4 regions of the Methylomonas sp. ZR1 genome follow, and region 1 is predicted to be linked to each of the others. Evidence: riboswitches for the same ligand, from Rfam matches in the RefSeq annotation. Region 1 holds a riboswitch; each other region holds the start of a gene.
The links. A riboswitch is a leader RNA that binds a small molecule or an ion and turns the genes downstream of it on or off. The one in region 1 is predicted to bind cyclic di-GMP.
Positions count from the first base shown of each region.

Region 2: linked by a shared signal. The riboswitch ahead of DDY07_RS08150 (hypothetical protein) and the one ahead of DDY07_RS03345 (hypothetical protein) in region 1 are both predicted to bind cyclic di-GMP.
Region 3: linked by a shared signal. The riboswitch ahead of DDY07_RS22915 (hypothetical protein) and the one ahead of DDY07_RS03345 (hypothetical protein) in region 1 are both predicted to bind cyclic di-GMP.
Region 4: linked by a shared signal. The riboswitch ahead of DDY07_RS23980 (hypothetical protein) and the one ahead of DDY07_RS03345 (hypothetical protein) in region 1 are both predicted to bind cyclic di-GMP.

Region 1 is NZ_RCST01000001.1:729,115-732,184, forward strand. Features, by position in the region: gene gspL (type II secretion system protein GspL) at 1-476, shown strand, start outside; gene gspM (type II secretion system protein GspM) at 457-972, shown strand; cyclic di-GMP riboswitch class I at 1,673-1,751, shown strand; gene DDY07_RS03345 (hypothetical protein) at 1,791-2,582, shown strand; gene DDY07_RS03350 (hypothetical protein) at 2,683-3,070, shown strand, end outside.
Region 2 is NZ_RCST01000001.1:1,771,073-1,774,142, forward strand. Features, by position in the region: partial or broken gene DDY07_RS08140 (XdhC family protein) at 1-137, opposite strand, end outside; gene DDY07_RS08145 (hypothetical protein) at 326-709, opposite strand; cyclic di-GMP riboswitch class I at 1,423-1,497, shown strand; gene DDY07_RS08150 (hypothetical protein) at 1,924-2,673, shown strand; gene DDY07_RS08155 (hypothetical protein) at 2,871-3,070, shown strand, end outside.
Region 3 is NZ_RCST01000001.1:4,999,710-5,002,779, forward strand. Features, by position in the region: gene DDY07_RS22910 (TonB-dependent receptor) at 1-1,268, shown strand, start outside; cyclic di-GMP riboswitch class I at 1,347-1,425, shown strand; gene DDY07_RS22915 (hypothetical protein) at 1,498-2,286, shown strand; gene DDY07_RS22920 (hypothetical protein) at 2,442-3,070, shown strand, end outside.
Region 4 is NZ_RCST01000001.1:128,533-131,602, reverse strand. Features, by position in the region: gene DDY07_RS00610 (ATP-binding protein) at 1-467, opposite strand, end outside; gene DDY07_RS00605 (hypothetical protein) at 522-710, opposite strand; gene DDY07_RS00600 (hypothetical protein) at 735-1,010, opposite strand; cyclic di-GMP riboswitch class I at 1,388-1,472, shown strand; gene DDY07_RS23980 (hypothetical protein) at 1,572-2,684, shown strand; gene DDY07_RS00590 (hypothetical protein) at 2,784-3,070, shown strand, end outside.

The sequences.
Region 1 (3,070 bases):
AGGTAGACCGCTGGCAACAGTGGCTGCCGGCGGCCATTATTCTGGCGGTGGCCTTGGCGGTGCAGAGCTACGCCTTATTGCACACCTACTGGCAACAGCAAGCCGAGCTGAGCGAGTTGGAAGCAAAAACCCAAGCGCTGTTCAAACAAAGCTTTCCCGAAGTGAAACGTATCGTTAATGTCAAAGCCCAAGCCGAGCAACAACTGGCGCTGCTCAGAAAACAACACGATTCCGTCGGTAGCGGTTTCATGCGCTTGCTTTACCGGTCCGGCTTGGTATTGAAAGACACGCCCGCCGTGCACCTGAAAAAGCTCAATTTCCTGAACGGCGGTTTGCAGTTGCATGTGGTTGCCGATGACATCGGCCAGCTGGAGCAATTCAAACAACAACTGCAAAGCAGCATGCTGGTGAAACTTCAATCCGCCGATAGCGGCGCAAACGGCGTGGAGGCGCAACTTGAGATTCGCGAAAAATGACTTAACCCAGCGTTTTGCTGAACTATCACCCAGAGAGCGAGTGCTGGGGCTGGGCGGTTTATTGGTCGTACTGGTGTATGGCGCATACCTGCTGTTTTACCAACCGATGGCGGAGCAGAGCCGCTTGCTGACGCTAAAAATCCAGGCGCAACAGCAAATCTATAGCTATTTACAACAAGTCGGCAACGAAGCGGCGGCTTTGCGGCAACAAGCCGCGGTTGATACGCCGGCAGTGGATGGCGGTAATCAATCGCCGCTGGCGTTAGTCGATTTCAGCAGCCAACAGCTGGATATAAAACCGGCGATCAAACATCTGTCACCGGAAGGCGAGGACAAAGTCAGCGTCTGGCTGGAAAATCTGGCCTTCGACCGACTGATGTCATGGCTGACAATTTTGGAAACCAAACACCGCTTGCAAGTGCTGCAAATCGATGTGGAAAAACCGGCCGATGCGGACGGTATCGTTAACGCCAAAGTCTTGTTGGGCGTTGTTTAGCCCGCCTTCATATTAGCCTGGCCTTTAACGTCCGTCGCTCCCGCGCAGGCGGGAGCCCAGTGTTCCCAATCGATTGGTGAAGCGGTCGCAAGGCGTTTGCTTGTCGGGGAATGCCGTGTTCAGCGCACGCAGAGTTCGAAGCTTGCCATCCATGGCACCGGACGCCCTTAACCCGGCGGCATGACGGACTTTTTGGATTTAACTAACTTGCTCAATAGCCAGCAAGGCCCTTGCCGTCGAGAGCTAGCGGCCACTAATACCTAGGCTACACCGAAAATAGCTTTATTTGATTCCCGCATCCCAAGCTTCTCCCGGAGGGAGAAGGGGTTTCTTCCTTAACTGAATCGCACTGATGCGACCCCCGCAAATAGAATCTTAGATTTCATCGCTCCCTCCCGCGCCCAGTCATCAGCTGAATTTTCGTGTTAGCAGCGGGCTTTGTAATACAGATGTATTACATGTCACGTTAATTTAACAATGCTGTAACCGAAACGCCGCTATTGCTCTGGAATAATTCGCGCCAAGTTGAGGGGTTGAGGAACGGCCGTTCAGCAAAGATTCGGGAGCAACTAGGGAACACGGACGGCACGAACAAGGAGCGGCGAAGGAAGAGGATAGGGAGGAGGCTAGGCGGAACATGGTCGCGGGGGCAACAAAGCGGCGCTGTCAGGATGTTAGATGGTGTCGAGTGCAATCTAAAGCGTGTAAAAGCCAAACTCGTTGTGAAGCGGGGACGGAAAGTCACGGGTCTTGCAGGTCAAGACGGCTGGGCTGTCACCTTATGTCATTAATCGAAATTTAAACATGAGGTTTTAAAAATGAAATTGTCTAAAAAATTGTTGGCAGTTGCAGTATTGGCAGCGGCCGCTTCAGGCGCCGCGGAAGCGCGTATCCAAGCTATCGGCGATGCAACAGCAGACGGTAGTGAGTTTTTGTTTAACCTGGTTAACTACACAGCACAAAACTCTTACACGCTGGATTTGGGCATCACTGTTGAACAATTTTTGGCTAACCCCAGCCAACCATTGTCATTCACACTGAGCGACAACAACTTCCAATCGTTCGCTGCTGCTTACACTGCCGGCAACAACGTTACTTGGGGTGTTTCGGGTGGACATGGATTACTGAACGACCCTTCAGATACTGCTAAGTATGGTTTCTATACAACTTCAGTAGTTCCTGCACCTGCTGCTTTCGATACCAACGCAGCAGACATTAGCAACAGCATGAGTAAATGGAATGATTTGGTCAGCTATATCCAAACTCAAGATGCTAATGCCAACAACCTGAGCACCTTCAAAACAGTCGGCCAACAAGGCTACACTGCTGTTTACGGTAATGATTTGCAAACCGCATTGCCATTTACCGGGCAAGGCCAATTGGGCACCGCTTTGGCCTTTGTTCATGAAAAAGTCAATGATAGCGACTTCGACACTGGCGAATTAGTCACTTTTCCAGGTACATGGAATTTTGCAATCAACGGCAATGTCGGTTCATTGACCTACACCGCTGCACCTGCTGCTGTGCCGCTGCCAGCCGCAGTTTGGATGTTCGGCGCCGGTCTGATGGGTGTACTGCGCGCCACTCGCCGTAAATCGCTGGCGGTTTAATCCCGCAAACGTCTTGAGCCGGCCGGATTCTGTTTCGCTGGTTCCCTCTTCAAGAACGGGTCGGCTCACACTCTAAATTCAATCAATTGAGAGATATACAATGAAAAAGCAATTATTGTCTGCTGCTATCGCAGTGGCTTCTCTGGCAGGTTTCTCGCAAGGTGCATCCGCACATGCGCCTAGCGTTACGCCGGATATCGAAATCTTCATGTCCGGCGCTAGCGCGCAAGACAAAGCCCTGGCTGCCTTGTTTGTGAACTTGTGCGACGCCGGTACTTTGGATGTATTTAAAGACAACGGTACAGCGGGTTCCGAAGGTAAAAACCATAGTGCTTATTTCTGCACACTGAACTCTACTAACGTACCCGGCCTGACCGTCAACGGTTCTGCGGCAACCACGGCTAAAGTCCTGTTCCACAAACGTTCTGCCGGCGGTTCTGCGCAAGGCGTTAACCCGCTGATCGACGGCGTGGCGATTGCGGCGATGC
Region 2 (3,070 bases), 1.0 Mb from region 1:
ATGTCCAAACCGAACGGGCGGAATACCCGTTCGACTATCAGTGCCGCGTTGTCGCCCAAGCTGTGCAGCAGCCGCTGCTTGCGATGCACCGGACCCAGCAAACCGACCAACTCGCCGGTTTGGGTAATCAACATGCGCGCGGTGGCCTTTTGGTAGGTCGAGCCAAAGGTTTGTTGCCAAAAATTGGCGTGCGTTTTTTAGTGGATGATTCCTGCACTGACTATTCCTATAAAGAGATTGCCGCTCGAGCAGTTAAAAACTGACCAGGGTTTTGTCCGCGACTTATTGACGGCCTCCAAGCACAAAATGCATAAGGTGTGGAAACTCAAGCCTTGGCTTTTTTATCCTTGCGGATGCCCCGGACCGCATACGTCCTGGCTTTATCTTTGGCGGTTTCCGCAAAGAAGGTCTTCCAGATCTCGCAGCCTCTATCGGCAATTGCCACCGAAATATCCTTAAATAAACTGATACCTTCCAGCACCATTGTCGGGGTAAAACCATAATCGTGGGTTAGGTAGTAACTGATGCTCATCAGATAGGTTTTTTCTCTGCTCATGAGCTTGATCAGCCGTTGCTTTTGTTTATCGTAGACATAGTAAGAGGTCAGCGCCAGCAGGCTCAGGCCAAAAAATTTCGTCCACAACAAAATGTAGGCATCGTCTTCATAGAGCTTCTGACCCTTGTTCAAAATGGCATCGGTTTTATTCATATCTATCCTCGGTGAAAGTGTCGGGCATCTTAATTTAAGTTTGAAAATTTTGTGTTGGAAATATTGGATAGTGTCGTCATAACACAGCCGCCCAAAGCGCAATACCGCGTAACTACAAGGCTGGCAAGAACCAAGCGGTGTTTTTAGCTTAACCAGTAGCTATGCCATGCCATCGCCTTAAATGCAAAAAATGCCTTTTCCACCTGATGGCAAAGGCGATTAGAGGAATCAACCTTTTCTGGGACAGAGTGATTTTCGTCAGCAATTGGCAGATGACTAAAGCTCCGGCGAGGCTGGTCGTCGATTGCCGACGAAGTCATGATACGCATGAGAACGTTGGATTTTTATTTCGGAATTCGTTCCCAACCTTCGTTCCAGCACCCTGATTTTTAAGCAGCCAGCTTGGTATATCACTACCCGAACTTATGACTTTTACCCTTACGGCGCAAACTCAAAGCTGCCACCCAAAATCTCTTAAATAAAATAAGGGATATAACCCAAAATACGCGAAATAACACACCCTGCATAGCGTTATAGCCATCTAAAACCCCAGAAAACCGCCACACTTATTACTACTCCACCCTATCAAATAAAACAGCTTATCCCATTGTTTTATATGAACATAGCCATAGAAAAGCACTACAAATCCACGCTTAAATATATTTTGGCGCACGTTTTGCATTACAAATAGTGCTGCACCCTCCTGGGCGCAGCCACCAAGTCGCCACACTCGTCGCAAGGCGGGGCCGGAAAGCTGCGGATCTGATTCAGATAGTCGAGCTGCCTCTTATGAGCGGGTAAGAGAAGGGTCTAGCCGGTCGAGATTCATACACCGACAACTACCCATAGCGCTCGCTCACTGGTCAGGAATAGTTTGTTGTATCACCTGATTAGCTAAACCCGTTGTTTAACTCACTACGCAAGCAAGCCCGGTATTTAAAACTCTTTGGACGGTCTCTCTCGCAACCATAGCGTAGCGTGATCAATTCAGGAATATTGAAATACATAGCGGTTTTAAGGCTGTTCAAATTGCGCGGGAAGCCATCGGCCCAGCACTTACCGTACACAAAGGACCGGAAAGTAAGAGCCTGGCATCGCGGCATCCGGCGTAAGTGCGCTAGGCAACGACTCGCAAAGGGAATTGCGAAACATTGAATGTCGCCGGTAAAACCTACCGGTAAAAATCTTCGTCTTACTATGAAAGGAATTGAAATATGTCTGTTAACACGAAACATGCGCCTGCCTTGAAAAAGGTGGCTGCAACACTTGCTATTTCACTTTTAGGCCTCGGCAATGTACAAGCCGAGACCGTAAACGGCACCATCTATAAAACCGTCGACCCGGTTCACGGCGCCGGTACCACAATCGATTTCTATTCGTTCTCCTTGTCATCGGCTGCCAATGTGATAATCGATGTCCTGGCGAATGAAGGCTACGCAGCGGGCTGGGGCGCGCATCCCGGCGCGTATGTCGATATAAACGGCGACGGCGAACTAACACTGGCAGATAGCCAATTCCGCATTTTTCAGGACACAGTCTCACTGACTACCGAAATCGTCAGCGGTGACGACAGTCCAGCCTACACCATACCCGGCAATACCGGCGGATGGGCCGATGGCAGCTTGTTGAGCCGAGACTCCTATCTGGCTACTGCATTGGACGTGGGCAATTACATTATTGCTTTTGGCGATTACTCTCTGACCATCGAAGAAGCCGTACTGGGCTTCAACAAGGGCGACACCATCACCGGTGCGACCGGCGTCAACCCGATAACGGGCGCCACCGGTCAAGATCATTTCGACTATCAAATTACCCTGACCGCCACTGACTACGTCACAGGAGCCAGCCTGCCTTTGACCATAACCGGCGAGGGTGTTAGCGCAGTGCCGGTGCCAGGGGCCGTTTGGTTATTCGGTTCTGCACTAATGGGATTCGGTGTATTCGGCAAACGCCGCACCGCGTAAACCCCGGCAAACAAGAGCGAAAAGGTCAGCCGACATCAGCTGTCGACTCACCCCTCGCAATGCATGTCTAAATCCTTTGGAGATGTCTATCTTTTGGCTGCCAGGCCCGAAATACTCAGACAAATCCAAATTAAACAGCAACTTAAATCTACCACAATCGTAAACAACGATGTGGTAGATATTGGAGACACTCAAAAATGAACATCGATTTACAAACTATTTTTAAAATCACCCTATCCTCCGCCGCGCTAACCCTTGCCGTTGCTCAACCTGCTGCGGCGGCTTGGTCAGGTGCCGATAACACTCTCGAGCTGGGCACCAGCATCTCAAACCCCAGTTTTAATTCCAGCAATTTGGGCTTCGCGGGCAATCCGTCTCTGTCCAATGATGGCTGGGG
Region 3 (3,070 bases), 4.3 Mb from region 1:
CGGTATGGGCTACGCTGGACCGGCAGCTCACCGGGAGCTGGCGCTTAAACCTGAAGGCGCGCTATGCGCAGGCTAAATTCGACGAGAAAATTCAGACCCTGTTCGGCAGCGATGGCCTGGTCGCGGATCGGCCCTTGCTGTCGGCATCGCGCTGGGCCCTGGTGAACGCCGAATTGTTTCAACAACAGCATGAACGCAGCGTATTGGGCAATTTACAGGGCAATTTCAAGTTGGGTCCTAGCGAAAACAATCTGTTGTTGGGCGCGGACTACAGCCGTTTGCAAGATGCCGGCTTTATCGAGGGCGATTTCGGCGCCTTAGGATTCGGCGTCGGTACGGTCGATCTGCGCGCACCGATATTTGACTCCCCTTATGCCGTACCCGGTCCGGGCCGGGAAAATCAGTTCATCGAAAACCTCACTTACGGCGCTTACCTGCAGTGGCAAAGCACGCTGTACCGGCGTTTGCATTGGCTGTCCGGTCTTAGGCTGGGCAAGGTGGGTATCGATTTTAATAACGCGCAAACCGGGGTAAATGTCACCACGGATACGCTGAAATGGTTGCCGCGCCTCGGCGGCGTGATCGACCTAAACGACGAGGTTTCCTGGTTTATTTCTTATAGCGAGGGCATGCGCGGCCAACCGTTTGTCAATTTCGTCGATACGCCGGCCCCGGAATTGTCGAATCATCTGGAAACCGGTCTGAAATTCAATTTTGCGAATCAATTCAGCGGCCAACTGGCGTTGTACCAAATCGAGCGCAGCCAGGTCGCGGTCACCGACAGCAGCGATTTCCTGCGGCGTTCGGTCGCCGCAGGGCAGCAACGCTCGCGCGGTATCGAAATGGATTTGCTCTGGCAACCGGTCGAGGGCTTCAGCGTGCTGGCAAACTATGCGCATACCGACGCCCGCTTCATGGACGACAAAGCCGGGGTGGCTGCCGGCAATCGCTTGGCTCAAGTTCCGGAAGATGCCGGGCGGCTCTGGGCGCATTACCGCTTTCAGCAAGATGAGTTGCAAGGTTTTAGCTTGGGCTTCGGCGTGTACGCCCGCGCCGGCGCTTATTTATCCAATAACAATCGCTTTAAAACCGCCGGCTACCACAGCTTCGACGCGGCGTTGGCTTACGAAACCGGGCGTTTCCAATGGGCGGCCACGGTCAAAAATCTCAGTGATGAGGATTATTTTCAGCCCTACGGCTATTTCGAGGGCCGGGTAGCGCCGGCAGCCGGCCGCGCCGGGTTTCTAAGTTTTTCAATCAAGTACTGATGCCGTCGTTAACTATTTGCCACAGGAGTTTTTCAGGAGCACCTCACTCAGGGATTTAGAGTGATGTCGTAAGGACCGCGACAAACATGCCACATCCGCCGCGAGACGGAGCCGGAAAGCCACGGGTCTTGGAGATTAAGACAGCCGGGTTACCTGCCAGTTTAAGACCCGAAATTCGGGTTGGCGATTTGCAGATTAACTTTAACCGTAATTTATTAAGGAATAAAAAATGACAATCTTGCACTACAACCGCACTCAATGGGTAAGCGCCGGCCTGCTCGCCTTCAGCGCATTGACCGCCGTTTTGGCGCCTGCTACAGCCAGCGCTGCACAAGTCAGCGGCGATGCCACCATTACCATCAACAATGCCGCTTTTGCGGCGGCATCGGTGAATGTCGGCAGTGGCTATCCGAATGGCTGGATTGTCGCGAAACATTGGGGTGCCAGCGACAATTTGCTGGGTATCACCGGCGCAACCACCGGCGGAACGACGCTATCGGCAACCGCCAACACAGCGATGTCGTTTGCGGTTAACGCCAACACCACGACCAACAGCTATCCGGCTGCCGGCCCCTATGGCCGTACCGAACAAGCCACGACGATGGACGCCGGCAATACCTCGGTCGGTCAAATCGGTCTGAGCGGCGCCTGGTTATTAACCAGCCAAGGCGGTAGCGGCATTTTGACGCCCTACGACTTTAGCCTGGTAAAAACCGGGAGCACCTGGAATATCAAAACCTACGATACCGGTTTTGGCTACCAAAATTTCTTGAAGCTGACCAACGTCTCCGAGTCGCTAAGCAGCAATGGCGAATTACTACTGAGCGGCGATTTGCAATGGACCGGTTTATGGGCCGGTTTGGTTGGCGCCAATACCAATGCCGTGGTCGGTACTTTTAGCCTGGCTCCCAGTACGGCGCCATCGGCGGTACCGGTACCGGCGGCGGTCTGGATGTTCGGCAGCGGGCTGCTGGGCTTGCTGGGTAAAAGTCGTAGAAAAGCCTCGGTCGCGGCTTAACGCGCAAAGTGGGCTTGGGGCGGTCGCCAAGATTCGCTCCGGGCAAGGACTTTCCAAAATAAATCCCTCTTCGTGCCCGCATGCCGCCTACTGCGGCCGCTTGTGTATTTAGGCAGGGAGAGGGCTTATTCTGACCATCCGCTGATAGGGATTTTATGAAGATCAACAAAAACTGTGGCTATCCCGCTTTGGTGGTACGGGCGATGCTAGCCATCGGTATGGGAATGGCCTCGGCAAGCGCCGACGCCGCGACATTGAATGCGCCATCCGGCGGTACGTTTACGATGAACCTGGACCGGAATGCGCTGGCACCTTATGCCGGGGGCTATTACTTGTCGACGTTTTGGAGTACGGCAACGTCCAATGCTGATAATCCGGCCAATACCGGCGACCATTTGCTTAGCCAACTCAATACCACCGAGATTTCCGGACTCAATCAGGTGTTCGAGTTGACGGCTATCGGTAGCGATCCCAGTCCGCAAGCCAGCCAGCGTTACGTCAAAGCCACATCAGCCGATTTTGCCATCGATACCGGCACGCTGGCCGGCGTGGCCGGGGCACAAGTGGGCATGACCGGCGTGCAGGGTTTTTATGCGCCGAACTGGCCGCCGACTGGAGCCGGCTTGGTCAACGGCGATTTTTCGCTGTTTTACGATGCCAACCGGCAAACTTTGGGCCGCACCGGTTGGTACCTGGCCAATAACATTTATTTCACGATGGCGGTGTACGACTTAAACAACCTGAGCCTGAGCTTTAGCAACCCCGGAAACTGGCAGTTGAGTGG
Region 4 (3,070 bases), 600 kb from region 1:
GGATGGGCCATGTGCGGCTCGACTGCCGGCAAGGGTACGTTGTAGGCAATCAGCACCGTATACACGCAGGAGGTAATGATCACCATATTCCAGGCATAAGCCTGCGGCAGCATGATGGCAGTTACAATCAAAGGCAGCAGAAACACCCAAATGATCGGGTTTGACGCGCCGCCGGTCAAATAAAGTAAATAGGCCAACGCCAGTACATCCATGCATATTTGCGAAAAAATCTCGTGCTCGGTAACTTCTTCCGGGGTTCTCAGCCGCAGCCAGGTGTACAGATTGAGTATGGAAATCGCAAAAATCGCCAGCCACAGCTGGTTTTGAGGCAAATTAATACCCAGGCCGTTCACCGCAATAAACACCGCCACCGTAACGGCAAACAGCATCAAATTTCTAAGAATGTATAACCACCGCAGGTTTTCGCGAATGGATATTTCGGCTTTAGGCAGAATGTGTGAAAGCATAGAAACAACACTAAATTGAAGAAAGCATCGCCGCTAGATACTACCGGCGCTTGCTTACCAAGGTGGAAAGCCGATCAAACCTGGATGGCGGCCACCTAAGTATTCAATCGATTTTTGATAGCAACCTTCACTCCAACCACTAGGTGCCAGAGCAAATACGGAATCAAGCTCGCCGCTTACAAGATCGAAAGATAATCTACGAGCTAATCTTTTAGGAACAAGCGTCACGATCTGACGAATCATGCCTCCAAAAAATAGTGCGGCATATCACGCACCAGCCAAACGCCAGCCGCCGTTTTTATCCACCCATCTCATGCTCAGCCAGTACCAAAACGTCATAGGCAGCATCATCGCAAACCATTCCCAATCGTCGATCAAAAATAATTTGGCAACCCAGCCATTGCCATCGAAATAGAGCGGCCAAGGCACACAGTAAAGAGTAAAAACAATACTACTCCAGATCAACAGTAACGCGCCTTTGCGGGTTTCTATACTGGACAGGGCCAGGAACACCCACAGCGGGGTTTTATCGGTTTTTTGCATACATCTCTCCACTGAAAAATCTCGTGCCAACCCAATGAGCGGCGCAACAACCTAACAATAAACGACTAGAAAAGAAAGAAATTCCTAATCAAATCCACCAAAACAAACTTCACCACCAAGCGGGGATTATTTCCCAGCAATTGAACTGTGTTATTTAAAATAAGCGTATGAGCTATTTCGCTGAATTTCGCCCGCAGCTCACTCATGCCATCCCAGGCAAAATAAGCAGCAATACAATGATATTTATATATTTTATTAAGTTGGCCCACTATTCGCTTTAACTAGTGTACTTGCTTCGTGGTTTGCTTTCCGAAAAGCGGTTAGTAGGTCTCTATCCCTGCCATGTCTGCCGCTGGCGGAATGAGCAAATCTCTGAAAGCAAGCTTTGCCACACCCGTCGTGAGGCGGGGCCGGAAAATCACGGTTCTTAAAAAACGATTTAAAGAAGGCCGGATTGCCCCCATGCGCGCCATGGGCGAGGGCAAAGTTTGGCTCGCTGCTGTTGGTCAAGTTTTGTCAGTTTCGCTGTTACCTTTAATTCCAATAACAAAGAGGACGATCATGATCTTTCATAAAACGGCTATAGCAGCTATTTTGACAACTGGCCTGGCGGCTGTTTCCAGTCAAGCATTCGCGCACTCTTACTACAACCTGACCGGCGCGGGCACAGTAGCCTCCGGTAACTCCGCCATCGGCTTCGGCATCGCCAACAGCATCAACGGTACAGACGGTGTATCTGCAAACTCCAACGGCACCAATAGAGTCGCCAACGGTACCAACGTTTATACAGTCGGCGACTTAAACGCGAACACCTTAATTCCGGGCACAGGTACCGCGGCTGAGACAGCCACAGAAGTAGCAGGCAACCTGCCCTATATGTGGTATTCAGGTCAGCATACAACAGCTACAGGTTTCACCAAACGCGAATTACATACCGGCTCCAGCGCTACAGACAACGATGGCGCACTGACAGCAAACCTTATTAGCTCAAACCCTAGCTTCGGCACCAACACTATCGGTAGCTTGTGGAAAGCTTACTCGGACAAAAACGGCGGCACCAACGCCGCCACCTGGGGCACCATCATGGCCGACCTACCGGCTGATGGCGACCATCCTTACTTAGCGGTAGCAGGCAATTCGGCATCAACCGGCCTGGGACTGGACTATGGCTTGATTCATATTAGCTGCGGCGCAAACACAGCAAGCGCTAACTGCGCCAGCGCGGGCAATATCAAAACCACCATTACCGTGAAAAACGACGCCGATTACAGCCAATTTAACGGCTTATTGGACGTGGCCCTGTATCGCAATGTGGACAGCAGTTCCACATCTGACCGTAACGCGGCTGCCACAATCGGCGAAACGGGCCTGCAAGGCTCAAGCTTGGGCGAAGCTATCTGGACAGCCAGCATGAGCAGCACTTCCGACACCTTGTTCTACTCGTTTGTGTTCGACCAAGCCGAGTGGAATGCCACAGGCACACCCGGGTTGCACACCAATGGCTTTTATACCTTGGTTGTAGGCGCGCACGGTGGCGGCGCGCTCGATGGCGTAACCTACGACGTACTGGTTACCACTTCGGCAGTGCCTGTTCCAGGCGCAGTCTGGCTGTTCGGCAGCGCGATGGCCGGCTTGATCGGTTTCGGCCGCCGCAAACAAGCACTAGCGGCTTAATTACCCAGCGGGATTGCCGCCAAACAACGGTAATCTCCTCACCAAGCACTGTTTAACAACAGGCTTACACTCATATATTTGATTCGATAGAGATCCAAAATGACTGCAAACTTAACCTTTAAGAAACTAGCATTAGCCGGCGCCATGGGCGCGTTAATGTCGATCAGCGGCATGGCTAGCGCTCACGTAACCTACAATTTAGCTTCCGGAGATCCCTTACCGGACGGTTCTGCCGCAGGCCCATGGTCTGCCGGCGATCCAGGCTATATTGGCAATTTGCCCGCCACCTGGGTAGCGATGATCCACAATGACGGCGGCGTTGCCAACTCGCAAACCGCCAGCGGCCACGGCATAGGCATGGGCGCCAAAGCTTATAAAGACGGCGC